Regions from separate parts of the Bacillus sp. D386 genome, predicted to be linked through region 1. Evidence: riboswitches for the same ligand, from Rfam matches in the RefSeq annotation. Region 1 holds a riboswitch; the other holds the start of a gene.
The links. Region 1 has a riboswitch for S-adenosylmethionine ahead of FHY45_RS15740 (methionine biosynthesis PLP-dependent protein). Riboswitches for the same ligand answer to the same signal wherever they lie in the genome.
Positions count from the first base shown of each region.

Region 2: it holds a riboswitch for S-adenosylmethionine, as region 1 does, so the genes downstream of both, metK (methionine adenosyltransferase) here and FHY45_RS15740 (methionine biosynthesis PLP-dependent protein) in region 1, are expected to answer to the same signal.

Region 1 is NZ_VEMV01000005.1:155,771-172,702, reverse strand. It holds gene FHY45_RS15785 (glycosyl hydrolase family 28-related protein) at 1-578, opposite strand, end outside; gene lepB (signal peptidase I) at 741-1,313, shown strand; gene FHY45_RS15775 (hypothetical protein) at 1,379-1,582, opposite strand; gene FHY45_RS15770 (hypothetical protein) at 1,652-2,875, opposite strand; gene FHY45_RS15765 (hypothetical protein) at 2,889-3,722, opposite strand; gene FHY45_RS15760 (ABC transporter ATP-binding protein) at 3,719-4,408, opposite strand; gene FHY45_RS15755 (GntR family transcriptional regulator) at 4,421-4,792, opposite strand; gene FHY45_RS15750 (patatin-like phospholipase family protein) at 4,998-5,840, shown strand; gene FHY45_RS15745 (M42 family metallopeptidase) at 5,888-6,931, opposite strand; SAM riboswitch class I at 7,065-7,169, shown strand; gene FHY45_RS15740 (methionine biosynthesis PLP-dependent protein) at 7,353-8,453, shown strand; gene FHY45_RS15735 (ABC transporter ATP-binding protein) at 8,596-9,381, shown strand; gene FHY45_RS15730 (ABC-2 family transporter permease) at 9,385-11,016, shown strand; gene FHY45_RS15725 (cysteine hydrolase family protein) at 11,175-11,720, shown strand; gene FHY45_RS15720 (nicotinate phosphoribosyltransferase) at 11,738-13,219, shown strand; gene FHY45_RS21020 (hypothetical protein) at 13,297-13,422, shown strand; gene FHY45_RS15715 (helix-turn-helix domain-containing protein) at 13,615-14,841, shown strand; gene FHY45_RS15710 (S8 family peptidase) at 15,314-16,567, shown strand.
Region 2 is NZ_VEMV01000007.1:15,784-32,715, forward strand. It holds gene menD (2-succinyl-5-enolpyruvyl-6-hydroxy-3-cyclohexene-1-carboxylic-acid synthase) at 1-1,410, shown strand, start outside; gene menH (2-succinyl-6-hydroxy-2,4-cyclohexadiene-1-carboxylate synthase) at 1,400-2,224, shown strand; gene menB (1,4-dihydroxy-2-naphthoyl-CoA synthase) at 2,227-3,045, shown strand; gene FHY45_RS18835 (o-succinylbenzoate--CoA ligase) at 3,206-4,648, shown strand; gene FHY45_RS21040 (hypothetical protein) at 4,734-4,865, shown strand; gene FHY45_RS18840 (hypothetical protein) at 4,899-5,102, opposite strand; gene FHY45_RS18845 (DUF1540 domain-containing protein) at 5,120-5,281, opposite strand; gene FHY45_RS18850 (metal ABC transporter solute-binding protein, Zn/Mn family) at 5,390-6,349, opposite strand; gene yidD (membrane protein insertion efficiency factor YidD) at 6,459-6,692, opposite strand; gene FHY45_RS18860 (S-ribosylhomocysteine lyase) at 6,829-7,302, shown strand; gene ytzI (YtzI protein) at 7,346-7,519, opposite strand; gene FHY45_RS18870 (DUF6154 family protein) at 7,676-7,918, opposite strand; gene ytkD (RNA deprotection pyrophosphohydrolase) at 8,164-8,637, shown strand; gene FHY45_RS18880 (ABC transporter permease) at 8,632-9,447, opposite strand; gene FHY45_RS18885 (ABC transporter ATP-binding protein) at 9,437-10,204, opposite strand; gene FHY45_RS18890 (ABC transporter substrate-binding protein) at 10,225-11,232, opposite strand; gene FHY45_RS18895 (alpha/beta hydrolase family protein) at 11,345-12,175, shown strand; gene FHY45_RS18900 (DUF2584 domain-containing protein) at 12,194-12,436, shown strand; gene pckA (phosphoenolpyruvate carboxykinase (ATP)) at 12,573-14,162, opposite strand; SAM riboswitch class I at 14,541-14,669, shown strand; gene metK (methionine adenosyltransferase) at 14,803-16,002, shown strand; gene asnB (asparagine synthase (glutamine-hydrolyzing)) at 16,200-16,932, shown strand, end outside.

The DNA.
Region 1 (16,932 bases):
CCACGGATTGGACTAGAGTTTGTAATAAGAATAGCTTTCTTTGGTGTTTCATTGGCTAATTTAAGAACCGTTTTATCTTTACCTTCTCCTATCAGACATGTGTAGGAGGGGAGCTTTAGTCCCTTAACAATAAAAACACCTTCCGGAATATAAACCATTCGCTTACCTTTACCAAGAGCAGCCTCAAACGCTTTAGTATTGTCTGTTATCCCATCACCAACAGCACCATAGTCGGTTACATTGATCTGTTCCTGGATCTTTTGATTTAAATGCTGATACTCTTCATCTAATTTCTTTTTCCATGCTGGAAAAGGGTGACCGTTCAAGATTGTGAAATCAGCTGGATTTTTTAGCTCAGGCTGTCTGCTTGTTGTCAATAAGAGACGGGGAAATGCATATTTTAAATCCCTTAGTGGCTTCCGATTAGGCATGGAAAGAGGGGAAAACTTATTTAATTTTTCATTAAGCAATGAAAACGTCTCTTTTACCAGACTTGCTGGAGTTTGGTTTGAGGGAAGCCATCTAGATAAGAGAATTTCATTTTTATTTGGATCATGATTTTTCGATAAGTACAACATACTGGAGTTTCACTCCTCACGTGAATGAAAAATGGATGTTATTGTATTCCCTTACTAGATGTAAATTAATCGTAATGAAAATGTAATATCGTTTGTAGGTATCTTAGCATATTATATGGGTATAAAATATAAGAATCATATGTAGAAACAACTAGAGGAATCATGCTTGAAAGAAGGAGACTGCGATTGAGGAAGTTATTTAAAACTGAAGTAGGAAGTTGGATTATCTCTATCGCATTTGCAATCGTCTTAGCTTATCTTGTAAAAACATTTATCATTTCCTTTTTTATAGTTGAAGGAGCCTCAATGGAACCAACACTTTATAATAATGAAAAAGTCTTGGTCAATAAGTTAGCGGCGTATAGTGGTTCAGTTGATCGTCAGGATATAGTAGTCATTCGAGATGATGGAAAAGATAAATACTATATAAAGCGGATTATAGGGTTACCTGGAGAAAAGGTTGAATATAAGAATGACTCGCTTTATATAAACGGCAAGCAAAAAGATGAGCCATATCTGCCTGATGAACAAGGAGAAGTTGATTTACTGAAAATGAATAAAACAGGTGACTTTGATCCATTGAAAGTTCCTAATGATCATTATTTTGTGATGGGAGATAATCGGTTGAACAGCAGGGATAGCCGTAATGGATTGGGCTACATAGATGAAGATGATATAGTCGGTACATGTGAATATGTCATTCTCCCATTTGAACACGCACGTAAAACAGATTGATAAAATTGCATCTCCACATGGTGTGGAAAAGGTGAATGGCTCTCGAGCCATTCACCTTTCCGTTTTTAAATATTGCGTTTATAGGTTTCTTTTGTCAGCACCGGGAATTGATCCACAGGAGCATCGAGTTTTTGTATATTGAAAACCTCTCCATATTTCTCAAGTTCATTGGCTATTTGATCCTGCAACTCTCTGGTCGGAACCTCCACGTTGTATTTAGTACCTTCATGCAAAAGCCTTGGCTCCGTTTCAAAATAAACATAGTACATGGGAAATTCCTCCAAATCATCATTTGGTTATTGTATTCCCTTTTTGAAGTTAACAAAACAATTTTTACATTATAGACCAATAATCTGATATAAATATAGATCCATATAGTCTATCTTTTGATCGTTGCTTTTTGTCTCAATCGTTCCTTCGAAAATGGATTTTCCGTCTTCGAAATTAAAGATGCTTATATAAGGTTTGTTTTTTTCCCCTCTATAAGTGAGAATCATTTTGTTGTGATATACATTTATATTGTGATCAAACATTTCTGAGTTCACTTGGATTTTATGATCCTTTGTGATTTTTTGTTTCTCAAAATCATACGTAACCATAGCGACTATTTTCTTTCCGTTCTCATCTTTAATAGCGGAAACATATAATGAAGTTTGATCATAAGCTATATTAAAACTAGAACCATCTTCTTGTAATAGCTGTTTCGTTAAATCACTCGGAAGGGTCAACCTATCTAATTTCTTTGTTTTATAGTTGTACACATATAAGTCACGGCTAACAGTTTGACTGTTTTCATCTGTATGGATAGTCTTATCTATCTGAAATGTAAAATGAGTACGAGCTTGCGTCGGGTTAGTATCTGTTAAACTGGTTATATAAATATCTTGCTGATCCGTTGATTGTTCAGTTGTCAAAATCGAATTATCGTCAATTAGTTTTTCCTTTTTAAGGTTAATCGTATATTCCTGAAGTATTTCTGTCCCATCTTTCGAATTACTGCGTGTCATGACAAATAATTCATTCGTGGAGATTTGGACATCAAGGATTTCAATAAAAGATGAATATTCCTGATTGGGCAGGTTTACTTCAAAAGAGGTTGTATCCTCTGTTTTCTTATTGAGCTGATCAATTTTTAAACTGAAATTATGCATTCCATGTCTGGTAGAAAAATCATACTTGGAGTCGACAAAAATGACTTGATTTGTGTCATTGTACAACTGGTTACTATAAATTTTTCCTCTCATAAAGGAAGAATACTGATTTGCTAAATCTTTCAATTCCGCTGTTTCTAAATATTTTTCCCCGTAGTCCACCTGCTCAAAAAAAGGTAATTCAGATCGATAAGTGGCCCCCTCTTTCGTTACATTAAACGTTTCTGTGAATCCACCTACTTGATAATCTGCTTCCAATGATAAGGTGTCTAAGATTTTAGCATCTCCATTTATTTGTTTGACGTAAAAATCAGGGAGGGTGGAGGAAGAAAAGGCCTGATTTATATAAAATACTGATATGGATAGCACAGCAACAAGCAGGATCAGAATAGAATTTCGATATTTTTTCATATGTTTCCTCTCCTTACACAGTTATTTTCTTATTTAATAAATAGCGGCTTAATAAAATGGAGATAATGCCTAAAATACTGGCTGTAACGCTTACAATGATGATTTGCTCAGATGTATAAATGTAATTACCTATTTCTAATAATTCGATTAATATAATAGGTGCTGATAATACAGCTATAACACCTACACAGTATAGGATGGCAAGAATGATTCCTTTCCATTTAAAGCTGCGCTCAAGCAATATGGCCGTGAATAGGATGCTCAAAGCAATAAATCCTGCACCATAATATAAAACGAATTCTGTGAAGGTAGATGGGAGAATAACCGTAATAAATTGAGATCCCTTGATTAAGCTGCCAATCGATACCTCATGTAAATAATCCGCTGATATAAACCATTTCAAAATTTTTGATTCAATTAGAAGGAGTATCAATTGGATAGATACTAGTGAGAGTACAAGTAGCATTATAGCTGTTAATTTCGAAAAATAAATATTCATTCTTGATGTAGGAATCATTAATAAACGATAGATAAAGGATCCTTTACCTGACCAGTCACGGTACCAAATTAGAAAGATATATAAGAAGATGGCACCTGCACATAAGGCAATCGGACCATTAAACCAAATAGAATTCACATAATTGTCCATGCCATAATAACCAAATTCTTCAATAAAGACTTCTATAGGGACACCATTCGTTAATGATTTATTAGCGTCACTCATGTAGATGTTAGCTTCAATGATTAACCCGGCAACTTGTATAATAAAAACAGCAATAATCAATCCAAATAAAATTTTTGTAAATCGATTTAACTCCATATTCACAAGCTTAAAAAAGCGATTCATCCTCTATACACCTCTCTCATTACATCTACGACAGACTTACCTTCGTTATTTCGAACTTCTTCTGCATTAAATTCTTTATAAACGACTCCGTCATTTAACAAAACAACTTTATCAATGAGGTGCTCAATATCGTTGATTTCATGGGTTGTGATGATAACACCGCGGTCTTCAATCAGGTGGCTTGTAAAGACATCTGCTATTTGTTCACGGCTGAAAATATCGATACCGGAGAATGGTTCATCCATAAGAACATAATCAACATCCAGAGCCAATCCCAATAACAAATTCACTTTCGCGGTATTTCCTTTAGATAATGTTGAAATCCGTATGTTTTCATCCAATTTGAAAAAGCTCAATAATTCATCGGCGCGATCTTGGTTCCAACTCTCATAAAAATCATTCATAAAATCCATTGCCTGCATAATGGTGAAGTTCGAAAGCATCGTGAACGTATCTGGAATAAATGTGATTTTCTCATACGTATCCTTCGTTCTTTTAGTTCCGTTTATAAGAATTTCTCCACCATCAATAGGAGTAAGGCCCATGATGGATTTCATAATCGTTGTTTTACCTACACCGTTTATACCGATTAAACACGTGATTTCCCCTTTGTTGGCTGTGAATGATACATCATCCAATACGTTTTTTCTTCCAAATTTTTTCGTTACATTTTTTACTTCTAACATGAAATCCCCTCCTTACTCTTGTTCCGCATTATATTTTTCTTTGACAATACTCAACAGTTCATCTACTGGTAATTGAATCGGTTTAATTGCCTGAACAAAGGTATCAACGGCTTCAACAATGAGTTCCTGACGAACGCTTGACAATATGACCTTGTCGGTTGTGACCCGGCTTGGGAAATTTCTTTCTGTGTGAATCAATCCCTGTTCCTCCATTTCCTTATACGCTTTTTGAGCAGTATTGGGGTTTATTTTTAGAAGATTGGCAAGCTCACGTCGAGAAGGAATCTCCTCTCCGCTTGCAAGCCGACCGGTCGCTATTTGTTCTTTGAAGTAACGGACAACTTGTAAATATACAGGATCCCGGTTATTAAAGATGATGTTCATTAATTCATCTCCTATGGCTTTTTAACCAATTATTAGTGTGTGTACTATGTAGTTCATACACTCGATATGTGTACTATACAGTTAATACACTAAAACTGTCAATAGGATAGTAAAAAATTCCCTGAAATAGTTTTAAAACGTGTAATTATTTAAGAAGGGTCATGGCAAAATAATAAGGATTCTCTGGGGAAGGAGTTTACTTGTTATGCATAATACAGGCCTGGTTCTAGAGGGTGGCGGAATGAGAGGGCTATATACAGCTGGAGTTCTGAGGTATTTGATGGAACAGGATATATATGTGCCATATACAATTGGTGTTTCAGCTGGTGCATGTAATGGCTCTTCTTATATTGCACGGCAAATAGACCGTAATTATGCGGCGAATATCGATTATGTCTCACACCCGGAATACCTATCCTATAAACGTTTTCTGAAGAAACGTGAATTATTTGGAATGGACTTTATTTTTGATAAAATTCCAAATGAACTGGTCCCATTTGATATAAAGGCTTTTTGTGAAGCAAAGGAACAGTTTGTCGTGGGTGTTACAGATTGCGTAACAGGCGAACCTGTATACTATAGAAAAGAGCACCTAATAAAAGATATTACAACGATTCTGCGCGCATCCAGTTCGATTCCTTTTTTTGCTCCGGAAATCTCTTATGATGGAAGAATGCTGCTGGATGGCGGTGTTGCCGATCCAATACCGATACAAAAATCTCAAGCAGACGGGAATACGAAAAATATCGTTGTGCTTACTGGGAATAAAGGCTATATGAAAGCATCGTCGCTTGATTGGCTTGGAAAAAGAAAATATAAGAACTATCAAGGGCTGCTAAAGGCTCTTCGCAAACGGCATATCGTTTACAATGACACGATCCGCTATTTGGAGGAACAAGAAGAAAAGGGACTTGTCGTCATTATTCGTCCATTAGTGAAATCAGATGTCAGCCGTGTTGAGCGTAACCCTAAAAAGCTGAAAAAGCTGTACAATCAAGGATATGCTGAAGCCAAGGCTGCTTATGGAAAAATCAAACGGTTATTATAATAAAAACCCATCACTTAAATGGTGATGGGTTAACGTTTAGTATGAAATTAGGCTAATTCTGATTGTAAGTAATTCCAGATTAACTGGGCAGTATGTTCAATAGAGCTGATATGGGTTCTTTCAAAAGCATGTGAAGCATCAATGCCGGGTCCAATTAATCCGTGTATGATATCATAGCCGGCACGGATGGCAGCAGAAGCATCAGATCCGTAAAAAGGATATATATCTACACGGTAATCAATCTTGTGTTGCTTTGCCAATTCGACTAAATGCTGACGCAGGCCATAATGATAGGGTCCGCTAGAATCTTTTGCACAAATGGAAACACTGTATTCATCCGTAGATTGTCCTTCTCCAATTGCTCCCATATCTACAGCCAGGTATTCAACAGTTTCAGCAGGAATGTTGGAGTTTCCGCCATAGCCTATTTCTTCATTATTTGAAATTAAGAAGTGGGTCGTATAGGGGAGAGTGATGCCTTCTTCTTTTAACTGTTTAATGATATACATCAGTATGCCGACACTCGCTTTATCATCTAAATGACGGGATTTAATAAATCCATTGTCTGTCAGTTCAACACGGGGCTCGAAGGAAACAAAATCACCTACAGAAATACCTAGACCTTCTGTATCCGTCTTGCTTTTTGTCACAGCATCAATTCGAACTTCAATCGTTGCATCCTCGCGTTTAATATCTCCCATTTTCTGATAAACATGGACAGAAGTTTGATTTAAAAGAATCGTCCCTGTAAACGTTTTACCTTCAGCTGTATGGATTTTACAATATTCGCCTTCAACAGAATTCCAACGAAATCCGCCGATCATCGATAATTTTAAACGCCCGCTTGGTTTGATTTCTTTCACCATAGCACCTAATGTATCTACATGGGCTGTTAGAAAACGGTGCTTTGAATCATCCTGTCCCTTGATTGTTGCCAATAGGGCACCTTTATTTGTTTTTACTGCAGGTATTCCTTGAGATTGTAAAAACTGTGCTACATGATCAATTACTTCCGTTGTATAGCCGCTCGGACTTGGAATGGATACAAGGTCTTTTATGTACTGGAAAATTTCCTGGCCATTGGCTTTCATGGTTCCGAATCACTCCTTTTTATGTATAGATTTATTATATACCTTTGTTAAAAAGTTGGACAATAAAGGCAGAAATAACTTGCTTTTTTAGCAGTAGGACTGTAAATTTATAGTTAAATAAATATTCTGAAAAATCTTATCAAGAGAGATGGAGGGACAGGCCCTGTGAAGTCTCAGCAACCGCCAATATGGAAAGGTGCTAATTCCTGCAGGAACAATCATTCCTGGCCGATAAGAAGGGACTCACTCTAATGAAAAGTCTTCTTCTTGAAGACTTTTTTCGTTTTTAAGCATAGTTTTATTCACTGGGAAAATGAGTGGATGTAAGTAATTCGTAACTTTGATGGCAAATTAGAGCCGGATGAAGGTAAATCAGAGTAACTGTATTTCGGGGATTAATAAAGAGAGAGGGGTCATACATATGACAACAGTTAAAATCGAAACACTCTTAGCTCAAATAGGCAATCGAAGTGAAACACAAACAGGTACTGTTAATCCGCCAGTTTATTTTTCCACAGCCTATCGCCATAACGGAATAGGGGAATCAACAGGGTTTGATTACATAAGAACAGGAAACCCAACCAGAAAATTATTAGAGGAAGCAATTGCCGAGCTAGAGGGTGGTAAACAGGGATTTGCCTTTAGTTCAGGTATGGCTGCCATTCACTCATTGCTATGTTTATTTTCTCCAGGTGATGAAATAGCCGTCTCTGCCGATCTGTATGGAGGGACATATCGGTTATTTGAGCAAATATGGAAGACGTATGGCATCAAGTTTAACTATTGCCATACATATGAAGATTTCGCTGAATCCATTACGGAAAATACGAAGGCCTTTTTTATAGAAACACCGACAAATCCGCTTATGCAGGAAATGGATATTAAAGAAATTGCTCAACTGACCCAATCTAACAATCTACTGCTCCTTGTGGATAATACGTTTTATACACCCATTTTGCAAAGACCGATTGAGCAGGGAGCAGATATCGTTGTCCACAGTGCCACCAAATATTTAGCAGGACATAATGATGTATTGGCTGGATTAATTGTCTCAAAGAGTAAAGAGGTTGGTGCGCGCCTAGAAGAATATCAAAATGCAACAGGCGCTGTACTGCCGCCATTTGACTCCTGGCTTGTGATGAGGGGAATGAAAACATTGAGCCTAAGGATGAGGCAGCATGAGGAAAATGCTAAGATAATCAGCCGATTTTTAAGAGAAAGAGAAGAAGTGACAGATGTCCTTTATCCTGGTAAAGGGGGGATGATATCGTTCCGGCTGAAATCAGAGGAATGGATCAATCCATTTTTAAAAAGCCTTCGCATCATATCTTTTGCTGAAAGTCTGGGTGGAGTAGAAAGTTTAATGACGTACCCTGCTACACAAACACATGCGGATATCCCTGAGGAAGTGCGTACACAAAATGGAGTCTGTAATTGTTTGCTGCGCTATTCTGTTGGGATAGAGCATGCGAATGATTTGATTGATGATCTTATTCAAGCTTTTGAATCATTATCGGTTTAGGTTATTAGAAATTTGAACTTTACAGGCATTTAGGTGCATCATGAAGGATTCCAGAAGTAATACCTAAAAAGGATAAATTAGAAAATTATGCAAATTAACGACCCGTTTTGATATACTATACCAAAATGGGTCTTTGGGGAGAATGAAAATGGCTGAACTGGTGATTTCTATTAGCAATCTTCAAATGCATTATGGATCGAAAGAAGTACTTCGAGGAATTAATCTTGATGTAAACAAGGGACAAATTATTGGCTATATAGGTCCCAATGGGGCGGGGAAAACTACCACAGTTAAAATATTGCTCGGACTCCTTACAGACTATACAGGCTCAGTGAAGGTCTTTGATAAAGAGCTTTCTGAGGATAGGATTACCTATAAAAATAGAATTGGCTATGTGCCTGAATTGGCAGATTTATATGATGTATTGACTGCACGTGAATATTTGACTTTTATAGGTGAGCTTTATGGCTTATCTTATGAGCAGGCTGACCAAAAGGCTTTTAAACTAATGAGGCTATTAAATATTGAAGAAATGTATGATTCACGAATAAATAGTTATTCAAAAGGGATGAAGCAAAAGGTTCTATTAATTTCAAGCCTTCTTCATAATCCGGATATTTTATTTTTAGATGAACCTTTAAGCGGTCTCGACGCGAATAGCGTTATGGTCATTAAAGAATTGCTTGGACTGCTGGCAAGCGAGGGAAAAACTATTTTTTATTCCTCACATATCATGGATGTCGTCGAGAAAATTAGCAATCGAATTATTTTACTGCATGAAGGCAGGATTGTTGCAGATGGAAGCTTTGCAGAATTACAGGATGTTGGCAAGGAAGGAACTCTTGAAGAAATTTTTAACCAATTAACTGGTTTTACACAGCATCGTTCAATTGCCGAAGATATTGTATCTGTTGTTAAAGAGGATTAATAGATGAAAAAATTTATGAGTTTGCGTGTGTTGGATAGAGGACAAAAGCTCTTTCAGTGGATGGGAATTGATTATCCGGTTATGAGAAGAATTCTTCAGGTTAAGCTTACAATGGATGCCAGAAGAGTTCCAACTTTGATGAATGATGGGTCTGGAAATACAGGTAAGGATTCAAATCAATTTTTAAAATCCTTATGGGTTTATGCGCTTATGGGTCTAATACTGATTCCTTTTATTATTATGGGTGAAAATTATTTTTTCCAAATGAGTATGTTGTTTGCGGTATTTATGTTTTTTATCATTACATCTTTAATATCTGATTTTTCCCATGTGATGCTTGATATACGGGATCAGTCTATTTTATTGTCTAGACCGGTTGATGGGAGAACGGTCTCGGTGGCAAAGCTGATACATATTATTATTTACCTTGGCACAATAACCCTTATTTTTATTGCGCCTGCGTTCATTGCTGCTATTGTTACTCAAGGAATTGGCTTTAGTCTGTTATTTTTGCTGGTCATTATATTGATTGATATATGGATAGTCTTGCTTACTGCTTTAATCTACTTGGTTATTTTAAAGTATTTTGATGGAGAGAAATTAAAGGATTTTATCAGTTATGTACAAATCTCCTTGTCTATTTTAATGATTGTTGGCTATCAACTAACGGTAAGGATATTTGACCTTGTAGATAGGCAAGTAGAATTTACACCAACTTGGTGGAGCTATATTCTTGCGCCTATTTGGTATGCCGCTCCCTTTGAGGTAAAACTAAATGGGAATTTTGCATGGCAATATATTCTCTTAATCAGCTTGGCTGTAATTGTACCGCTTGTTTCTGTCATTATTTATATTAAAAATGTTCAAAACTTTGAGCAGTATTTACAAAAGTTAACTAATCATACAGGAGCCTTATCGAAAAAGAAACGCAGTCATTTTTCAATGTTCCTATTACGAAATAAAGAAGAACGAGTCTTTTATCATTTCGCAAAAAACCTCATGAAAAACGAACAGGCGTTTAAACTGAAGGTATATCCATCTATTGGAATGGTTATTATTTTTCCGTTTATTACACTACTCAATCAATTCGGGGAAAATGGATGGAAAGGTATTCAAAATGGCAGCGGTTATTATACAATTTATTTCAGTGCGCTTATGATTCCAACTATTGCTATTGCACTCCGATATACCGATTCATATAAAGGAGCATGGATATACAGGGCCTCTCCATTACAGAGTGCTAAGTCTATCTTTATAGGTACATGGAATGCGGTTATGGCCAAGTATGTTCTTCCCATCTATTTGGCATATAGCTTTCTATTTATTCTTATATATGGAAGTGCTATCTTTTGGGATCTATTGATTGGTCTCTTTACGTTATTTATAATGGCAGTCCTGTCGTTCAGGACATATACAATTATATTGCCATTTTCTAAACCAACTTCTGCAACACAGGAGAATGAGGGGATTAAGACCGTTTTCCTGCTTTTCATTCTTGGCGTATTTGCAGGTTTTCACTTTCTTATAAGCAAGGTTGAGTATGGTTTATATGGATATGGGGGAGTCTTGCTGATCACAGCTATTCTTGTATGGCGATATGGATTTAGGGTCGACTTTAAAGATTTAAAGGATTGATACGATTTTAATAACCACTGTGTTCGTATCAAAAAGCGCTGTTTATTTTATTGGTGGTTGACTTTCTTTAAAATCAAAGTAGGCATTTTGTAATACAATTTGATATTCTATACGTACGATAAGCGGATTTGATGGAAAATGGATAGGGGAGTGGAGAGATGAAAGCTTTAATCAATATAGATTATACAAATGACTTTATAGCAGATGCTGGCAAATTAACATGCGGTAAACCTGGAAAGGAAATTGAAGAGTACATTGTTTCTTTAACAAAAAGATTCATTGAGGACAAAGATTTTGTTGTATTTGCTATTGATGTACACGATGAGAATGATCCATTTCACCCTGAAAGTAAATTATTCCCACCGCATAATATACGTGGTACCGAAGGTCGTTTATTATTTGGAAATCTTCAAAATGTGTATAATACTAATATTGGACAAGAGAACCTGCTATGGATTGATAAAACACGATACTCTGCCTTTGCTGGTACTGATTTGGAAATTAAATTGCGTGAACGCGGAATCACGGAATTACATTTAGTAGGAGTTTGTACAGATATCTGTATTTTGCATACAGCAGTGGATGCCTATAATAAAGGGTTTAAAATAGTAATACATAAAAATGGAGTGGCGAGCTTTAATGAAGCAGGTCATGAGTGGGCCTTATCCCATTTTGAAAATACGCTGGGAGCCAGTGTTTTGTAATTGAAGGAGGAAGTTTGATGACACATTATCCGGACGACAGCTTTGCTTTGCATACAGACCTATACCAAATTAATATGATGGAAACCTATTTTAAAGATGGGATTCATAATAAAAAAGCGGTATTTGATGTGTATTTCAGGCGCAACCCATTTAAGAACGGTTATGCCATATTTGCCGGACTTGAACGGGTGATTACATATATTAAAGACTTAAAATTTACAGAGAGTGATATTCAATATTTAAGGGAAGAGCTTAAGTATGACGAAGTATTCCTTGAATATTTAAAAGAACTGCGTTTTACAGGCACCATCAGAAGCATGAAAGAAGGCGAGCTCGTTTTCGAAAATGAGCCTTTAATGCGAATTGAGGCTCCGCTTGCAGAAGCTCAGCTGGTTGAAACAGCAATATTGAATATTATTAATTACCAAACTCTTATTGCAACAAAAGCATCACGTCTGAGTGTAGTAACTGGTGGTGAATCCCTGTTTGAATTCGGTACAAGGAGAGCACAGGAAACGGAAGCGGCAATTTGGGGAACAAGAGCCGCTTATATCGGCGGTTTTCAGGCAAGCAGTAATGTCAGAGCTGGCAAGAAATTCGGCATTCCGGTAGTAGGAACTCATGCGCACGCGCTTGTTCAGGCTTATCGGGATGAATATACAGCCTTCCGAAAATATGCAGAATCACATTATGATTGCACCTTCCTTGTTGACACCTTTGATACATTAAAATCAGGTGTGCCAACTGCCATACGAGTAGCGAAGGAAATGGGCGATAAAATTAATTTTAAAGCCATTCGTTTGGATAGTGGGGATTTAGCTTACTTGTCTAAGAAAGCACGCAAAATGCTTGATGAAGCAGGCTTCACAGATACATTAATTACGGCTTCCAATGATTTAGATGAAGCAACAATCCTGAACCTGAAAGCACAGGGCGCCAAAATTGATATGTGGGGTGTCGGAACCAAACTGATCACGGCCTATGACCAGCCAGCTTTAGGAGCTGTATATAAAATGGTCAGCATTGAAGATGAAAACGGCGATATGGTTGATACAATCAAAATCAGTGCAAATCCTGAAAAAGTGACTACTCCTGGCATGAAGAATGTGTATCGGATTATTAATAAGGAAACAAATAAATCGGAAGGGGATTATATTACACTCGAATATGAAAATCCTGCTTCTGAGAAAATATTGACTATGTTCCATCCTGTACATACCTTCATTAGCAAGGAAGTAACAAATTTTGATGCAGTACCACTGCATGAAAACATCTTTGTGGATGGGCAATTAGTGTATAAAACACCAGACTTGACGGTTATTCAACAATTTGCAAAGGATAACCTGGACTTGCTTTGGGATGAATATAAACGGTTCCTTAATCCGGAAAAATATCCGGTTGATCTAAGTCCAAAATGCTGGGAAAATAAACGGGTTCGTATTCAGGAAATAATGGAACACGTGAGAAAAACAGAAGCTGAAGTGAAAAACTGGAGATAATCAGCAATCCACCTTGCCAATAGACAAGGTGGATTTTTTGCTTTCAAAATAAATTTTAGGAAGGGAGTGCTTATACCTTGAAATGGAGACAATTATTTCGTGAGTATCGTAATATCCTTCCGAATGATTTAGAACAAGTTAGAATTAAAGGGATAAGATTACGCAAACGGCGAACCATGCTGAAAAAGAATGAATGTGGCTAAGAAATATTTAATGAACCTGGCATATAGCCAGGTTTTTATTTTTACTGACTAAAATCCGCTATAATATCAGACTGAATGTCGGTAAATGATGAAATGAGGGGAACGAAAATTATAAAAATAGGTTTCAGGATGTATGTTAGAACTTGATTTTAAAATGTATAATATTGGAAACGCATAAAAGAGGGTGGGTGCATGAAAGTAGGTTCGTTGATTAAATATTATCGGACTAAGCAGGGATTAACTCAAAGTGAGCTGGTCGAAGGCATATGTTCTGTACCTCATCTAAGTAAGATTGAACATAATGAGAAGGAAGCAAATGACCAAACTATCCATTTATTATTACAACGTTTAGGAGCAGACTTAACGAATGTTTATGAACAAAATAATACGGTGAAAAGATTGCTGGATGAATGGATTGAATGCATCAATTATTTTCAGATTGAAGAGGCAAAAGAGATTGATCGGAAGTTAGATAGTTTGGTAGATTTCATTGCCTATACACCACATTTATTTTTATATGAATTGTATAAAATGAGATATTTATTATTTATTAAGGATACTAAAAAAGCCATTCAACACTATAAATGGCTTGATAAACATAAGAAGAATTTAAATTATCAGGAGCTATATTTGCTTCATTATTATCATGCTATTTGTCTGCTCATCCAAAATAAGTACAGACAGGCCAATGAAGTTTTAGAGGAATTAGTTTCTGCAAGCAGGGATGGGATGAGTGTTTCTGCGGATGTTTATTATCATTTGGCACTTGCTAAATGTCATATGGAACAGCATGGGCATGCTATCTTCTATGCTAACGAGGCACTAAATGCCTTTACTGCCCAATATAATATAAAGCGAATTATGCACACGCTTGTGATTCTCGGCATTAGTTATACCGATACAGGCATTTATGAGGTGGCAGCAGAGTGCTATAAACATTTGAAAAGAAATGCTGAGATCCTAAATGAATCGGCAACTTTATCGATTGCCTATCATAATATTGGCTATTTAAAGCAGAAAAAAGGAGAGCTGAGTGAAGCAAGAGACTATTATTATAAAGCTGTAAATTGTGAAGCGGAGAATGCCCAATCTTCTATGGTGAGCCTTTATGCTTTGGCAGAAACCTCTTATTATTTGGGAGAATGGGAACAGGCGAAAGAGTATTTACATCACTTAAAGAAGAAAGCTCAAGAAACCGGGTCTAAAATATATCAAATGCTGCCCAATTATTATTTATATATGATTCAGGGGGAAGAAGAAAGAGCGATTAGCTATTTAGAAGAGTATACCCTTCCTTATCTATATAATGGGGAATCTCATTATAATGATATTCGCAGTGTTAGTAAAATTTTGGCAGATTATTATAAGAAATCAGGAAAGTTTCAGAAAGCCTTGCAATATATTTATACAGACTACTAGTTAAGGAGGAGAATAGATGAAAAGAAAAGCTCCCATTTTGCCGCCAATCGTATAAATGGTGTCATTTTAGAGAGGGTCAAAAGGACTGATTGTCCAATCAATCAGTTCTTTTTTGTTTTCATTTTTGCATAATTAATTTAGTGGATTATTAAATTATCTGAAAATTTACATAAATTTTATTGGGAAAATATAATTCTACTAGGTACAAACACCCGTTTGTATTAATCGCCAAATAGGTCGCAAATAGGATAGAAAAATGTCGATAGGTAAGAAAAAGCGCAAAAAATATAGTAATTTGTCACAAAAACTAATCTGATAACTTGGGAAAGTTTTTTTATTTGACAAAATAGAAAATAATAATTCTGAATTAATAGTTAATTTGTTCCGTGTTCAAAGAAAAAAATAGCCACTATAATAACGATACAACAAGAAAAGTTCACAGAAAATTCAAAAAACGAGAGGAGACTGAAAGATGAAAAAAAGGAAGATATTTGCTGGAGTTGTCCTAAGTGTATCAATGGCTTTATCTTTTGGCTCAGGAACAAATGCTGAGGATAGGTCGACTGCAAAGGCAAAGGATGTCAGCTCAGAGAAAACCTATCGTGTTCTGATTCAGGGATCTCAGTCAGAAAAAACAAAAGTAAAGAAAAATATGGGGACACACCGAGACTTCAGCAACCAAGGATTTACGACAGATGTTTCTGAAAAAGAATATCAGAAACTATTGGAAAATAAAAATATCGAAGTAGAAAAAGTACCTGAATTTAAAATTGCTGCAACTGCTATAGAAAAAGCTACTTCTGCACCTACAACCCGAGTGCCATGGGGAATTAAAGCAATCTATAATAATAGCTCTCTTACTTCTACATCAGGCGGCAGTGGAATTAAAGTAGCAGTTTTAGACACAGGCGTGTTAAAAACGCATGCGAGTCTTTCATCCAATATTGAACAATGTAAGGATTTCACTCAAACAAGCAGCACGGTTGTGAATGGCTCCTGTGCTGATGGGAATGGTCATGGTACCCATGTAGCCGGAACAGTGGCTGGCAATGGTACTGGCGTATATGGGGTTGCCCCTCAATCCAAAGTATGGGCCTATAAAGTTTTGGGTGACGATGGATCTGGTTATTCAGATGATATAGCAGCAGCAATTAGACATGCGGCAGACCAAGCATCCTCTACAGGTTCAAAAGTAATTATTTCAATGTCACTTGGTTCCAGCTCTAATAATTCTCTCATTAGCAGTGCTGTAACATATGCTTATGGAAAAGGTGTTCTAATTATTGCGGCAGCTGGTAATAGCGGCTATTCTGCCAATACAATCGGATATCCGGGTGCTTTGGCGAATGTAGTGGCTGTGGCAGCTCTTGAGAATGTTCAGCAAAATGGAACATACCGTGTGGCTAACTATTCTTCCAGAGGTAACCCATCCACAGATGGTGATTATGTAATTGGCTTAAAGGATGTTGAAATCTCTGCTCCAGGTTCTGCAGTTGAATCAACCTGGCATACGGGTGGATATAATACAATCAGTGGAACCTCAATGGCAACACCGCATGTATCCGGATTGGCAGCAAAAATATGGGCTTCCAATACAGGATACTCTCATACACAGCTACGCGCGGAATTACAAAGACGTGCGAAGTTAGTTGATATTAAAGGTGGATATGGAGCCGCTACAGGTGATGATTACGCATCCGGTTTCGGTTTTGCAAGAGTACAATAATAATTGAAACTTACGAATCAGCCTCCCGATTTTTGGGAGGCTGATTGATAATAGGATTAATTGAGAGAGTGGATTAATCTGATCTGGAATTCAATGGAATCTGCAAAACTAGGAGGTGTTTCCAGATGAAAGTATAAAAAAATGATGTAAAACAACAAAACTTGTGGGGAATTCATCTTAAGCAGAGGAAAATCTGCTGACGTGGAGCTGAAATTAGCCAAAGCGAGTATATAAATAGCAGAATCCAGCCAAAATGGAACAGAATCCAGCCGAACTGGACGGAAATCCAGCCAACTGAGTCTGAAAGCCGACTGATATATCAGATACAACGAAACAATTACACTATTTAATTATTCATTACTATC
Region 2 (16,932 bases), on a different contig from region 1:
CCACAGGCCATCGACCAAATAAACCTTTATGGGAAGCATGTGAAATGGTTTGTAGAAATGTCTCTGCCTGATTCCGGAGAAATGATGCTCCAGTATGCACGCACTGTAGCAAGCAGAGCCATCAGTAATACAATTCTGGAGCCTGCCGGACCTGTTCATGTTAATTTCCCTTTACGAGAGCCACTCATTCCAATCTTAAGCGAAATGGAAAAGTGGATTCGTAGAACGGACCATTCAAATGCGTGTATCGATATTGCACATGGACACCGTAAGCTGGCTGATTCTCAGTTGAATACATATCTTCGTTTAATTAAGGAAAGCGAAAAAGGGATTATTATTTGCGGTCCTATTGACCAACCTGATTTTAAGGAAGCTGTTTTGAATTTCGCTGAAGCAACGGGATATCCGATTCTTGCTGATCCTTTATCGCAATTAAGGGCAGGTGGAAATCAGCACGTAATTGAAACCTATGATACTTTTCTGAAGGAAGAAGCAATACACGGGAAAATTACACCAGATTTAATTATTCGGTTTGGTGCAATGCCAGTTTCTAAACCAGTATTGCAATTTGTGAAAAAGTGTAAACAGACAAATCATATTGTAGTAGATGGGGGCAGCGGCTGGAGAGAGCCAGCGGGAGTAAGTACCCATATGGTTTATTGTGATGAGGCCGCTTTCTGTCACTCGGTTAGAGAAAATCTTACTGTACATGCAAATACAGAAAGAAGAGATTGGCTTTCTCTTTGGCAAGGAATGAATGAAGTGGCGAAAGAAGGGCTGCTGACTATACAGGATGAAACAGGGATGCAGGAAGGTAAATTATTTTCTCTATTGGAAAGTTTACTTCCGGAAAAAGCTAACTTAGTAGTTGGCAATAGCATGCCTATTCGAAACGTAGATTCATTTTTCTTTCAAACAACTAAGCAGATTAGGATATTGGCAAACAGGGGAGCTAACGGGATAGATGGCCTTATCTCAACTGCTGCAGGAATCAGCGCTTCCTCTGAAATACCAACTGTACTGGCACTTGGAGACCTCAGCTTATTTCATGATATGAATGGTTTCCTGGCAGCTAAAATGTATCAATTAAAGCTTCTGGTTTTGGTTGTGAATAATGATGGCGGTGGAATCTTTTCTTACCTGCCTCAGTCTGCTGAAGAAAAACATTTTGAAGAGCTTTTTGGTACGCCTCATGGCTTACACTTTAATCATACAGCTGCTTTGTATGGAGCAAACTATAAAAATCCGGAAACTTGGGAAGAAGTGACTGATTCCATTCAGGACTGGGTAGCCAATCCGGATTTCTGTATTGTTGAAGTTTGTACAAGTCGTTCCTATGATGTGAAAAGATACAGGGAAGTCGTTCAGCATGTTTCCCGGGAAATAAGAATGATGAATGATGGCGAATAAACTCATGTTATCCATTAATGGAGTAAAGTATCACGTGCAATTGCAAGGAGTAGGACAGCCTGTACTTCTTTTGCATGGATTTACGGGTTCCATGAATACGTGGAATACATTTATTCAGGATTACAAACATTGTTTTCAGTTTATCAGTCTGGATCTATTAGGGCATGGTCTGACAGAAGCGCCTATTGATCCTGATAGATATGAAATGCAAAAGGCTGCTAAAGATATTAAGGACATTTTAATCGCTTTAAATATCCAAAGTGCACATATTCTTGGTTATTCGATGGGAGGGAGACTGGCATTGGGGTTTGCTGTTTTATATCCTGAATTTGTTCGGACTCTCATTTTAGAAAGCTCATCACCAGGCCTGGAACATGAAGGCGAACGACTGTCGAGGGCACATAGTGATGCACAATTGGCAGAACGTATCAGAGAATATGGGATAGATAGTTTTGTAGATGATTGGGAGAAGATTCCGTTATTTGCTTCACAAGAAAGACTGTCGAATGGCAAGAAAGCAGAAATTAGGCAGGAGAGAGTATCCCATACCAGTATTGGCTTGCAAAATAGTTTAATGGGAATGGGTACAGGCTCACAGCCCTCATTTTGGAGTGAATTAAAGGAGTTGGATTTTCCCGTTTTATTGCTCGCGGGAGCATTGGATAAAAAGTTCGTTCAATTGGCCCTAAAAATGCAGAATTGCCTTAATAGATGCCAATTTGAAACAATAAATGACACTGGCCATGCAATACACGTGGAAGAACCCAAAATATTTGGTAGAATAGTAAGTGAGTTTATTAGAGGGAGGAATTAGAAATGGCTTTTGATTGGGTAACCATTCGTACATATGAAGATATTTTATATGAAAGATATAACGGTATTGCTAAAATTACCATCAACCGTCCAGAGGTACGCAATGCATTTCGTCCAAAAACAGTAATGGAATTGATTGATGCTTTTTCCCGTGCCAGGGATGATAAAGAAATAGGTGCTATTATTTTAACAGGCGCAGGTGACATGGCATTCTGTTCTGGCGGTGACCAAAAGGTTCGCGGTCATGGCGGATATGTGGGTGAAGACGAAATTCCTCGTCTGAATGTTCTTGATCTTCAACGCTTGATCCGTGTTATTCCAAAACCTGTTGTGGCAATGGTAGCAGGCTATGCTATTGGCGGAGGTCACGTACTGCATGTTGTATGTGATTTAACAATTGCTGCTGAAAATGCACGTTTTGGCCAAACCGGTCCTAAGGTTGGAAGCTTTGATGCAGGTTATGGTGCAGGATATTTAGCTCGAATCGTAGGCCATAAGAAAGCAAAAGAAATTTGGTTCTTGTGCCGTCAATATGATGCGCAGGAAGCACTTGATATGGGCTTGGTAAACAAAGTAGTTCCATTGGAGCAACTTGAAAAAGAAACGGTGCAATGGTGCGAGGAAATGCTTGAAAAGAGCCCAACTGCCCTTCGTTTCCTAAAAGCAGCTTTCAATGCGGATACCGATGGACTGGCTGGACTTCAGCAGTTGGCAGGCGATGCAACATTGCTTTATTATACAACAGATGAAGCCAAAGAAGGCCGCGATGCTTTTAAAGAAAAGCGCAATCCAGACTTTGACCAATTCCCACGATTCCCTTAATGGAGAACGAAAAACAGCTTGACGCCTACCGTCAGGCTGTTTTTATGTACATGTAAGTATCAGTTAGAGTGATAGAGGTTAATTTGTATTTGTACTTAAAAACGCTTTGATGGTCAGAGAGATCATGAAGGAGTTCAGAGGGAAGGTTGAAAAGATGTTGATGCATGATACGGTTGTTCCGCAGTTTTTGATTCAACGGGCGTATGTGACTCCGGAGCGTACGGCTCTTTCATTTGAGGGAGAGAAGTGGACGTTTAGAGAGTTATATGAAATGGCCCATTTATACGCTCAAAAATTGACGGAGTTGGGTGTTGCGGAAGGTCATGTAATTGGAATTAACATGAAGAATCGGCCGGAGATGGTCTTTACGATACATGCTCTTCTCCTGATTGGCGCCAAAATTGTCCTATTGAATACTCGTTTAACAGATCGGGAAAAAGAGTGGCAATTAGAAGATGCTCAGGCTGATTTTCTCATATCAGAAAACGAAATGTTACTGGATATTTCCGTGCTAAGGCTGGAACAATTAGAGAAGGCTAAGGCAAAGTCATTTGAAGAAAAGAAGAACTTATCGTTTAATCAAACGGCAACTATTATGTACACATCAGGTACGACTGGTAAGCCTAAGGCCGTTCAGCAAACGATGGGAAACCATTATTGGAGTGCGATTGGGTCTGCTCTAAATTTAGGGTTGCGCGATGATGATAAATGGCTTTGCTTTATGCCGCTATTCCATATAAGTGGTTTATCTATCCTTTTAAGATCAGTCATTTATGGGATAGAGACTGTTTTGCAAAGAGGATTCGACCCTGTACAAGCAAATGAAGCTATTTGGAAAGAGAAGATTACGATTTGCTCGGTTGTGACGAATACTTTGACAAGAATGCTTGAAGATTTAGGAGAAAGGACATACCCTGAGGAATTTCGCTGTATGCTGTTAGGGGGCGGCTCAGCACCTATGGCGTTGTTGAAAAAGGCTACGGATAAAAACACACCTGTCTTTCAAACATATGGTATGACAGAAACATGCTCTCAAATCGTCACGCTGGCTCCTGAAGATGCAACGCGAAAACTGGGCTCTGCCGGTAAGCCATTATTGCCATGTGAGATAAAAATTATTGTGGATGGAAGGATTGCTGCAGTTGGTGTACCGGGAGAGATTGCAGTAAAAGGCCCAAATGTAACTCCGGGGTATCTTCATGGAAGGGCACCGGAATCTTTCCAGGATGGCTGGTTTTATACAGGTGATATCGGTTATATCGACGAGGAAGGGTATTTGTTTGTCATTGATAGACGCTCTGATTTAATTATTTCTGGTGGAGAAAACATTTATCCGGCTGAAATAGAATCCGTTTTGATGGAGCATCCTTTCGTAAAAGAAGCGGGAGTCATTGGTCTTAGCGATGATGAATGGGGAGCCGTTCCAGCAGCCGTAATAGTCCCCCATCCAGCGAGCCATTTACAACAGACAGAGATCATCGAATTTTGTGAATCCAGGCTGGCGCGATATAAAATTCCTAAAAAAGTAGTGATGGGTAAGGAGTTACCCCGTAATGCTTCAAACAAAATAGTGAGAAGAGAGTTAATTAATTTTTTTAGTTAATTCTGAATATTGGGTGTTGGACTTATTCAATTCGGCTATCAAATCCTGTATAATGGAAAAAAAGACATAAGAAGGCGGGGAAGAAATGGCTCGTTCGAAAAAACAATACTTGATTGCTGAGATCTTGTTGCGTCGCGGACTCCCATTATCAGTTATAACCGCAATAACAAATGTGGCAGAAAAAGAAGTTGTCGAATTAGTAAAGAAAAGTTACTAAGGGAAAAGCGCCTGGGTCACAGGGCGCTTTTCTTTATTGATTTATTTCTTCTTCCAGTAAACCTAATTCCAATCCCCGTTTAGCTATAAGCTGGTCTACTTCCTTCGGTAATTCATCAAGGGATCCGAATTCGGTACTCCAATAATTCGTAAAAGAGTCCACGCATATAGGAAATGTTAAGGAATTGGAATTTTGTAAATCCTCGTTAAAATTTCGGAGTATGTGATTGATATCCATTTATGACAGCCTTTCGTTTATAAAAAGTCAGCTGGGCGAAAGGTTTTGCATCCAGTATCGCCACTTTTATAAGCACGTTCCTCTGAATACATATTTACTTGAATTTTTTCTGCTGCACATTTATTCCCTTGTTTCCAAAAGTGGCAGGAATTCACAGAGCATTTAACACCATTTGGCATAAAAATCTCTCCTTTCTTTTGTTAGAATGCTTCTTTTCACCTCTTATATGTAAAGTAAATACAGGAAGAAAAAAGCCCGAATCCAAAAGAATTCGGGCTTTTACGTGATTAATCATTTAAAGCTTTTTGCAGTGAGTCTAAATTATCCTTCGCGATTGAAAAATAATCGCGTTCTGAATCAATATCATCCTGAGTCAGGATAGATAGATTATGAATAGGCAATGCAGTCAAATTAGCCTCTTTTTTAATAATATCCGTTAATTTACTATTTATATTCTGTTCAACTAAAATATATTTAAGTTGATGTTCCTTGGCAGTATCCACTAACTTCTCAAGTGATTTTTGAGTAGGCTCTTCGGATGTAGATATACCGGAGACGCTTATTTGATCTACATCATAACGTTCTTCCCAGTATCCAAACGCAGCATGAGAAACAAGGAATTCATCATGAGGTGCTTCGCTGAATACCTTTGTATATTCTGTATTTAACTCATCGAACTTTTTAGCCAGTGTTTCGTAATTTTCCTCGAAGGCACTTTTTTGTTCAGGCATTTTCTCAATCAGTGTGTCTTTAATATGTTCAGCCATTTCTTTTGCATATAGTGGATCTATCCATAAGTGCGGATCGACTGTACCATGATTATGGCCGTCGTCTTCGTGCTCATGATCTTCATGTTCGTGCTCTTCATGTCCATGAGTATCAAGATTTACTTTTTCACCAATAGCTATCATTTCCACATTTTCGTTTCCCAATGTTTTGGTCACGTTATTTACAAAGCCTTCTAAATTGTATCCAACGTAATAAAATAAATCAGACTCTGCGATATTGATAATATCCTTTTGTGTTGGTTCAAATGTATGTTCATCTACACCTGCCGGATAGATAGAAGATACATTTACATGTTCACCACCTATTTGCTCAGCCATATACTGTAATGGATAAACAGTTGTATAAATAGAAAGCTGGTTTTCATTTTTAGTATCAGTCGTGCTATTATCGCTGTTGCATCCGGAAAGAAAAATAGATGCACCAAGTATGAGTGCGAATATAAATGATATTTTTTTCAATGTAGTATCCTCCTGTTAATCGTATTCATTACGATTTGTTAAGCAAAAATATAAATCGAAAAGATTACGATTTGCATATCTAGTATGATACACGGCTTTTTCTTGTAAATCAAGAGTCTTTTTTTTCTTGTTTTTCAGGTACAGGATCAAACCCGCCGGCATGCAGTGGATGGCATTTAGAGATTCGTTTTATGGTTAGCCAGGTCCCCTTTACTGGTCCGAAACGCTCAATTGCTTCAAGGCCATATTGAGAACATGTTGGATAAAATCTACAACTTGGCGGCTTCATAGGTGAAATGGCCACTTGATAAAAACGGACTAGTTTTAGTAATATTTTTTTCATAATATGAACTTCCTTAATTAGAATGTTTAGATACAACCATATCATAATGCCTGAAAGGGCAAACTTCAAACTTTAGAGATGAAATATTGATGGAGAAAAGGTAAAATTAGTAATAAGTTTAAAAGGAGGTTTTATAATGCCATCTGTTGAAAGTTTTGATTTGGACCATAATGCTGTTAAGGCCCCGTATGTTCGTCATTGTGGTGTTCATAAAGTAGGAAGCGATGGAGTTGTTAACAAATTTGATATTCGTTTCTGCCAGCCAAATAAACAGGCCATGAAGCCAGATGCGATTCACACTTTAGAGCATCTGTTGGCGTTTAATATCAGGAAATATTCTGAGGGTTATTCTCACTTTGATATCATTGATATTTCACCCATGGGATGCCAAACTGGATTTTATTTGGTGGTCAGCGGTGAGCCAACTGTTGAAGAAATCATAGATGTGCTTGATAAAACCATGAAAGAAGCTGTTGAGATAACTGATATTCCTGCGGCTAACGAAAAACAATGCGGTCAAGCCAAGCTTCATGACCTTGAAGGTGCAAAAAAGTTGATGAGATTTTGGCTGACACAAAGCAAAGAAGATTTAAAACAAGTATTTGCATAAACAAAGTCGAATCCCCTTTTTATCTGGGGATTCTTTTTTGCGCTTATTCATGTGGTTCAGATGTGCGAACCTCTTCTTTACCACTCAAATGCGGATTTTGATCTAATGGATCAATAGTGTGCTTGTATTCGTATGCTTTTGTTGTGACAAGTGCAGTAACCCCTATTATTAGGACTATAATAATTGCCCCTATTATAAATATTCCTGTCATCCCCATATGCTTTCCCCCAGTCTTTATGACCTCTATTATATCATTGCTGTTACATAGAAATGACCTATATCTTACCATATCGTTTTTCGGGGTCTCTGTGAATTTATTTAAAAAACTAAAAAAACCTCCTATTTTTAGAAGGTTTCGCTATGTAATCCTATCTTAGTGCAAATATTTTGATACAGGCGGCTGTACATCATCATTTGCAAATCGCTTTTTAAGGCTATCAATTATGTATATCCCCATTAAATTATATAGCTCCCGATCTTCCAGTTCATTAATTAATTGCATAACATCCTTACGATCAAGCTGTTCTAAAACGGCTAAAGCCAAAATATCAATATCTTCATCATCGCCAGTTAGTTTATCTCGATACAATTGGTATAGTTCATCAATGAAATTCACTGCTAAGAACTCCTTTCAATTTTTAGATCACGATTCATATAGTAATTATTTACCCCAACCTTTATAAATGTACTCTACTTATATTGAAAATATTATTGATTCCATCCTTCATGACTATATTTGTTATATTTTTAAGAAAGTGTGTTGTAAAAGTAAGCTTCTAATTGATTTATTCCTTATAAATTATATAAGAGCCAGTTTTGCTATAATTGAAAGAAACAATTAAGAGAGAAGTGTAGAGATAGATGGACATATTTAAGGATATCCATGGAAATAATGTCTATTTTCATGATGAACAAGGTCAATTTGAAAAAGAAGCTCGTCATGTATTCGTCATATGCCGCTATAAAGGGAAATGGGTTCTTACCAACCATTCCAAAAGAGGGCTTGAATTTCCCGGAGGCAAGGTGGAAAACAATGAAACCCCTGTTCAGGCTGCCATACGTGAAGTATATGAGGAAACAGGGGGAGAAGCAAAGCAGTTAATTCCAATTGGCGAGTATAAAGTACTCGACCCAGCGGGTTCCTTTGTTAAAGCAGTATTTTATGCCGAGCTTACTGCCCTTACGAAGAAAGAAGATTATCTGGAAACAGAAGGGCCCGTTTTACTGTCAGAACTGCCACATGATTTTCAAACGAGCACCCAATATAGCTTCATTATGAAGGATCAGGTTGTTTTGAAATGTCTGGATAAAATAAGCCGGTTAAAATTTTTATGATAAGCGGTCGCGGATTAACTTAGCTTCAACAAACTCGACCATTTTATACATAATCGTTGCAAATACAGCTATAACGAGTAATGCCATTAAAACAAGGGTGAAATTAAATACCTGGAATCCATAAATGATTAGATAGCCAAGTCCTTGTGAAGAAACAAGAAATTCTCCAACTATGACACCAACCCAGGCTAAACCAACATTAACCTTTAGTGTCGATATAATGACTGGAAAGGAATACGGCAAGACAGCTTCCTTGAAGATGTGCATGCGGCGAGCATTAAACGTTTCCATTACCTTTATATAATTGGGATCGATTTCCTTGAAGCTCGTGTAGACGACTATAGTCGTAACGATAACTGAGATAATGATTCCATTGGTGATAATGGATATTAATCCAGGGCCCATCGCCACAATAATAATGGGTCCAAGGGCTACCTTAGGCATAGCATTGAAGATGACTAAATAGGGATCCAGGACCTTTGAAAGCATTGGAGACCACCACAAGGCAACAGCTAGCAGTGTCCCTAGTAGAGTGCCTAAAATAAAGCTGATGACTGTTTCGAACAAGGTAAGTCCGAGATGGCTGAGCAAACTGCCATCCTGTATTTTTTCAATCAGCATTTCAACGACATTGGAAGGTGAACTGAACAGGAGGGGATCTATCCAGTAAAAATGGCTGGCTATTTCCCAAAGAGCAAAAAATAAAACAAAGATAACACCCTGATACAGCCATACTTTATGCTGGTTGGTTTTTAATTGTTGGATATAGTTCTTGTGAAGGGTATTAATTTTAAGTTTATTATCCGTCAAGCTGCTCCATCTCCTTCCATATAAGCTGGAACACATCTGAAAAGGCTGGATGATTTCTTGCATTAAATGGGGATAGCCCTTTTAACTCGTTTGGAATATCAAATTCTTTGTGAATTTTTCCTGGTTTTGGAGAGAGGAGGAAGACACGATCACTCATGGCTACTGCTTCTCCTATATCGTGAGTAACTAAAATAGCCGTTTTTTTAAACGATTTTAATGTACTTGATACGATATCTTCAAGCTTTAGTTTGGTTTGTAAATCTAAAGCAGAAAAAGGTTCATCTAAGAGGAGCAGAGTAGGGTTAGTGGCCAAAGTTCTAACTAGGGCAACTCGTTGGCGCATTCCTCCTGATAGCTCCCTTGGAAATTTAGTCAATACATCCTTCAGGCCGATTTCTTCTAATAGTGATATGGTTTGTTCTTCGTGCTTTTGGTCGAGCTGCTTTAATAATTTTAATCCTATCAATATATTTTCTTTAATGGTCTTCCAGGGAAATAAATAATCCTGCTGCAGCATATATCCAATATCCTGGCGATGGATGAGGACATCCTTCCCGTATAGCTTAACACTTCCTTCGGTTGGCTTAAAAAGGCCAGATATAATGGATAGAAGGGTTGTTTTACCGCAGCCGCTTGGGCCAAGGAAGGAGATGAATTCTCCCTCCTCAATACTCATTGATATATTCTCTAAAGCAATTGATGTTTGCGATTTAGATAAATAGAGATGAGATACATTCTCTATCGACAATAAAGGCATAATCCCTGCCTCCTTAGCTCCTATTTTGAAACTTCTTCAGCGATTTCTGTATTTACGAGTGTTTTATGATCGATATAGGAATCGATTTCTCCTGCTTCTTTCATGATATCCTGCAGATTTAACCATTCTTCCTCATCAAGAATTGGATTTAAGGCAAAGGACTCCTGTGACTTGTAACGGTCAATGGCCATTTCAATAATCTCTACGTCTGTATCTTCAAAATATGGGAGAATAGCTTTTGCTACTTCAGCGGAATCTGTTTCTTCAACCCATTTTTGTGCTTTATAAATCGCTTTTGTAAAACGTTTAACGATATCTTCATTTTCCTTCATATAGCTTTCCTTTGCCATGAAGGTGGTGTATGGAACATGGCCGGATTCTTTTCCAAAGGAAGCGACAATATGTCCTTTTCCTTCTTTTTCAAAAACACTTGCCTGAGGTTCGAATAGCTGTACATAATCACCTGTTCCTGATGCAAAGGCATTGGCGACATTGGCAAAATCAATATTTTGAATTAATTTCAAATCCTTTTGAGGATCAATGCTGTGTTTTTTCAGTACAAACTCTCCAACCATTTGTGGCATACCGCCTTTCCTCTGTCCGAGAAATGTACTGCCCTTTAGCATGTTCCAGTTAAATTCCTCTATTTTTTCTCTGGATACAAGAAAAGTTCCATCTGTTTGAGTTAATTGGGCAAAATTAATAACAGGATCTCTTGAATTTTGTCCATGAACATAAATAGAAGTTTCTGAGCCAACAAGCACGATATCAGCTCCGCCTGATAGTAGAGCAGTCATTGTCTTATCACCGCCCCATGCAGTCTGCAGGTCTACATCAAGCCCTTCGTCCTTAAAAAATCCTTTGGCCAGGGCGACATATTCAGGTGCATAAAAAATAGAGCGTGTGACTTCTGCTACTTTGACTTTTGTCAATTCTTCAGTCGACTTATTTTCTTTACAGGCCGATAAACTAAAGATGAGCAGAATGGACAGCATACAGAAGAAGCTGGTTTTAAGATAATATTTCAAGGGAATTTCCTCCTTAGTAGGCAGTATGTATGCCAAAGTGTAGTTAATCGTATTGTATGTGTGGTATATATTTGTGTGAATGCCTATAGAACTTTGTAAAGGAGCCCGGATTATGGATGAAGTAAAATCATCGCTAGGTAGTATCGTAGATAGAAGTCGATATCCATCGCCACATCCGGATATAAATCTATATATTGTCACGTATTTATCGAATGGGTTAAGGGTTAAGGGGCTATTAGCTGAGCCAAAAAAAAATGATGAAATAATGGACGGATTTTTATATTTACGCGGAGGCATTAAAAATGTTGGGAAGGTCCGTCCAGGGCGTATCATTCAATTCGCAAGTCAGGGGTTTGTTGTTTTTGCCCCCTTTTATCGTGGCAACCAGGGTGGAGAAGGAGAGGAAGATTTTGCAGGAGAAGATCGTTGGGATGCTATTGCAGGTTTTGAACTTTTAAAGCAACATCCCAAGGTTAATCCAAAAAAGGTCCATATTTTTGGATTTTCTCGAGGCGGGATTATGGCCTTGTGGACAGCTATATACTGCCAGGACGCTGCTTCACTTGTCACGTGGGGGGGAGTTTCCGATATGGTTCTGACCTACATAGAGAGAATTGATTTAAGAAGAATGCTGAAAAGGGTCATTGGAGGTACGCCAAACAAGGTGCCGGATGAATATAAAGCCCGTACACCCTTGTATGAAATTGAAAAAATACCATGTAATGTTCTAATTATTCATGGCGAGAAGGATAAGAACGTTTCGGTTGAACATGCCAATCTATTAAGAAACAGACTGCAGGATCTCGGCAAGAGCGTCGATGTGTGGTACCTTAAGGACTATACACATTATCTACCTCCTAGAATAAATCGGCAAATCGTCACGGATTTAACGAAATGGATGAAAGAAGCCGCTTCAAATGATACCATTGAAATAAATAAATGAAGCAGGGGAGTGAGAGAATTGGGTATGCCAATGGAATTGAATACTCTTATAGTGACAAAGGCTAATGAAAAAAGGGTTGAGGAAAATCTATTCGTCCTAAAAAAAGAAGGATACCGCCTATATCCAATTGAAATTCCGATTGATATCCGAAAAACTCTGGATGGAGAATCGAGAGGAACGGCACGGATAAAAAAAGTGGAATGGGAAAATAACTGCACAACCATTACATATGAGTTGATTTCTTTAAATTCCAGTAACTAAATTGAATAGAAACTAAAGAAAACAAACCTTCATCCAGAATTACATTGGGCGGTGGGTTTGTTTTTAAATTTAGACAAATAAAATAGTGCCTCAGGAAAGCCATTTCTTTTTGGCTTCCTAAGACACCGCTAGTTCTTTAAAAGGTAATTGGTCCACCTTTAGATTCAATTTCAGAACTGATATTTTTAAATTCCTTGAAATTTTCTCTGAATTTATGTGCAAGCTCATTCGCCTTTTCATAATAGGCTTCTGGATCTTTCCACGTTTTCTGCGGCTGTAAAACTTCATCAGGTACTCCAGGTACGTGTAAAGGAATCGCTAAGCCAAATATTCTGTCTTGTACCGTTTCGATATTGGCTAGTTCTCCTTCCAATGCAGCTTGAATCATCAATCGTGTATAAGAAAGCTTCATGCGGCTACCTGTCCCATACTCTCCTCCAGTCCAACCGGTATTAACCAGATATACCTGAACTTGATGTTCCTCAATATTTTTGCCAAGCATCTCAGCATATTTAGTTGGATGCAATGGTAAGAATGGTGAACCGAAGCAGGTAGAAAACGTAGCCTGTGGTGAAGTGATTCCGAGTTCAGTTCCTGCCAATTTACTCGTATAACCGCTTAGAAAATGATACATTGCCTGTTCTTTGGTTAACTTGCTGATTGGAGGCAGAACACCAAAAGCATCAGCAGTTAAAAAGATGATTGTATTGGGATGGCCCGCTATACTAGGTGTGACGATGTTCTGCATGGCTTCGATAGGGTAAGCTGCCCGGGTATTTTCAGTTAACATTCCATTATCATAGTCAGCAATTCTCGTATCTTCATCTACAACCACATTCTCTAGTACAGAACCAAAGCGTATGGCATTAAAAATTTGAGGCTCTTTTTCCTGTGTGAGATTGATGCATTTTGCGTAACAGCCGCCTTCAATATTAAATACACCATCAGGAGACCAGCCATGTTCGTCATCACCTATAAGGCGGCGATTTGGATCGGCTGATAAAGTAGTCTTTCCAGTGCCGGATAGGCCAAAGAAAAGAGCTACATCTCCCTCGAAACCTACATTTGCTGAACAATGCATAGAGAACACATTTTTCTCAGGCAACAGGTAATTCATGATTGAGAAAATGGATTTTTTCATTTCACCTGCATACTCGGTGCCTCCAATTAAGACGACTTTTTTCTCAAAAGAAATGATGATAAACGTCTCAGATTGTGTACCGTCCACGAGAGGGTTTGCTTTAAAACCTGGTGCTGAGATAATAGTAAACTCAGGAGAATGATTTTCAAGCTCTTCTTTAGTGGGGCGGATAAACAGCTGATGTACAAATAAATTGTGCCAGGCATATTCATTGATTACTTGTATAGGAAGGCGGTAGTCTGTTGCAGCCCCAGCAAACCCATTAAATACAAATAATTCATCTCGTTTTTCGAGGTAATCGATAACTTTATCATATAATTTAGAGAATGCGTCTTCAGATATTGCTTGATTGACGCTTCCCCAGGCTATTTTATCTTTAGTGGCAGCTTCCTCTACAATATATTTATCCTTTGGAGATCTGCCGGTATATTTACCTGTTTCGGCTTTAATCGCTCCAGTAGATGTGAGGATGCCCTCTTTTCTGGTTAATACTTTTTCAACTAATTGTGGCACTGAAAGCTGAATGTGAATATTATCATGAGTAAGTAATTGTTTCAATTCATTGGAAACTCCTACACTGTTCATAAGGTATCATCCTTTTCCAGAATTTTGGTAAGCATATTATATGGAAAATAGTATAACACATTTAATCGATTTATCCATACTAATTGTGTTAATTTTCAAAAATATGGTTTAATATAGTATATAAGAATAATTATTATTGTTTTCATTGGTGAAAGAATAGGAATATTAGTCAATATTGATGGATAAATAATAAAGTATATTTATTTGAATATTCGTAAATTAATTATATCAATATCATAATTGAAATGCGAATTTTAAGTTCTGACTGTACTTCTTTTAGAAAAAGGATGAAGCTAAAGTTTTATCTTAACAATATATTCCTGTTTATTTATTGACAGAAAATGATGGATAAGATATTATATACATTTGATATGGATACTCTTATCAAGACTCGGTGGAGAGACGAGCTCTATGAAGCCGGGGCAACCTGCAGTTTGATTCCTTTTAATGGAAATCACGCAAAGGTGCTAACTTGATGCAAGGTTATAATGCCTTGAACGATGAGAGTGAAAGGCAGATTTCTGAGACTCAGACCTTTCCTCTTTTCTTTATAAAGGGGAAGGGTCTTTTTTCGTATAATCAGGAGATAATTAAAGATAATGAGTAGCCATAAACAGGGAAACTGAAGGAGGAAATATACATGTCTAATAAGAGACATTTGTTTACATCAGAATCTGTAACAGAAGGTCATCCGGATAAAATTTGCGATCAGGTTTCTGATGCCATTTTGGATGAAATATTAGCAAAGGATCCAAATGCAAGGGTAGCCTGCGAAACATCTGTTACCACTGGATTAGTTTTAGTAGCGGGAGAAATCACTACTTCTACGTATGTGGATATTCCAAAAATTGTACGTGACACAATCAAAGGGATTGGTTATACACGTGCAAAATATGGTTTCGATGCAGAAACATGCGCTGTCTTAACCTCTATTGATGAACAATCTGCAGATATCGCCCAAGGTGTAGACCAAGCTTTGGAATCAAGAGAAGGCACGATGTCAGATGAAGAGATTGAAGCAATTGGGGCGGGAGATCAGGGTCTAATGTTCGGTTTTGCCTGCAACGAAACAGAAGAATTAATGCCTCTTCCTATTTCTCTTGCTCACCAATTATCTAGAAAGCTGGCTGAGGTTCGTAAACAAGAAGTTCTTCCATACTTGCGCCCTGATGGAAAAACACAAGTCACAGTGGAATATGATGAAAATAAAAATCCGGTAAGAATTGATACCATCGTAATCTCTACTCAGCATGACGCGGAAACAACACTGGATCAAATTAAGAAAGACTTAAAAGAACAAGTAATTAAACCGGTTGTTCCTGCTCACCTTATTGATGAACAAACTAAATATTTTATTAACCCAACGGGCCGTTTTGTTATTGGAGGTCCACAAGGGGATGCAGGCTTGACTGGCCGTAAAATCATTGTTGACACGTATGGTGGATACGCACGTCACGGTGGTGGAGCATTCTCTGGTAAAGATGCTACAAAAGTAGACCGTTCTGCTGCCTATGCAGCCAGATATGTAGCTAAAAATATTGTAGCAGCAGGTCTTGCAGATAAAGCAGAAGTTCAGCTGGCTTACGCGATTGGTGTAGCTCAGCCAGTATCTATATCCATTGATACGTTCGGTACAGGTAAAATTGAAGAGGAAAAATTAATTGAATTAGTACGTGCTAACTTTGATCTGCGCCCTGCAGGAATCATAAAAATGCTTGATTTAAGACGTCCGATTTATAAACAAACAGCAGCTTACGGACATTTTGGACGTAATGATTTAGATCTTCCTTGGGAGAAAACTGATAAAGTAGAAGTACTGCGTACGGAAGCTAACATCTAAGATAAACAGCATAAACATTTCAAGAAAGAGGGATAAACCCTCTTTCTTTTTTTGTCTAAATATGATAATATTAGGAAACTATGAAATCGGGTATAATGGATCGTATTTTGTCGGGACCCTAGCTCATATCTAAAATCTAATTCTTTGATATTTTTAAATGAAAAACAGTCGAAAGTAAAGGTAGTGAGTGAATAATAATGTGTGGATTTGTAGGATGTATGCATGATCACCAACAAGCGAATCAGGATTCAGAACTAATTAAAAGTATGAATGACTTGATTACGCATAGAGGGCCGGATGACGAGGGGTATTATATAGATGAACATATCCAGCTTGGTTTCAGAAGACTAAGCATCATTGATATTGAATGTGGACATCAGCCCTTAACGTATGAAAATGAACGCTATTGGATTGTTTTTAACGGAGAAATATACAACTACTTGGAATTGAAAGTAGTGCTGGAAAAGGAAGGCATGGCGTTTTCTACAAATTCAGATACTGAAGTAATCCTGGCGGCATTTGTTCAATATGGGGAAAAGGCAGTTGAAATGCTTCGTGGGATGTTTGGGTTCGTGATTTGGGATAAACAGGAGAAATCTATTTTTGGTGCCCGTGATCCATTTGGGATTAAACCATTTTTTTATAAGGAAGATGGGGATAAGACCTATTTTGCTTCTGAAAAGAAAAGTATTATACACGCTATAGAAAAACAAGAATTGGATCATGTGTCTCTGCAGCATTATCTTACCTTTCAATTTACTCCAGAACCAGCAACGATGACAAAGTATGTGAAAAAATTATTGCCTGGACATTGCTTTACAAAGAAAATTGGAGAACCTATGGAAATCCGCCAATATTGGAAAGCGGAATTTAAACCTATTCTGCGCAGTGAACCAGATTGGATTAAAGAAATTCAAGATGTGATGTATG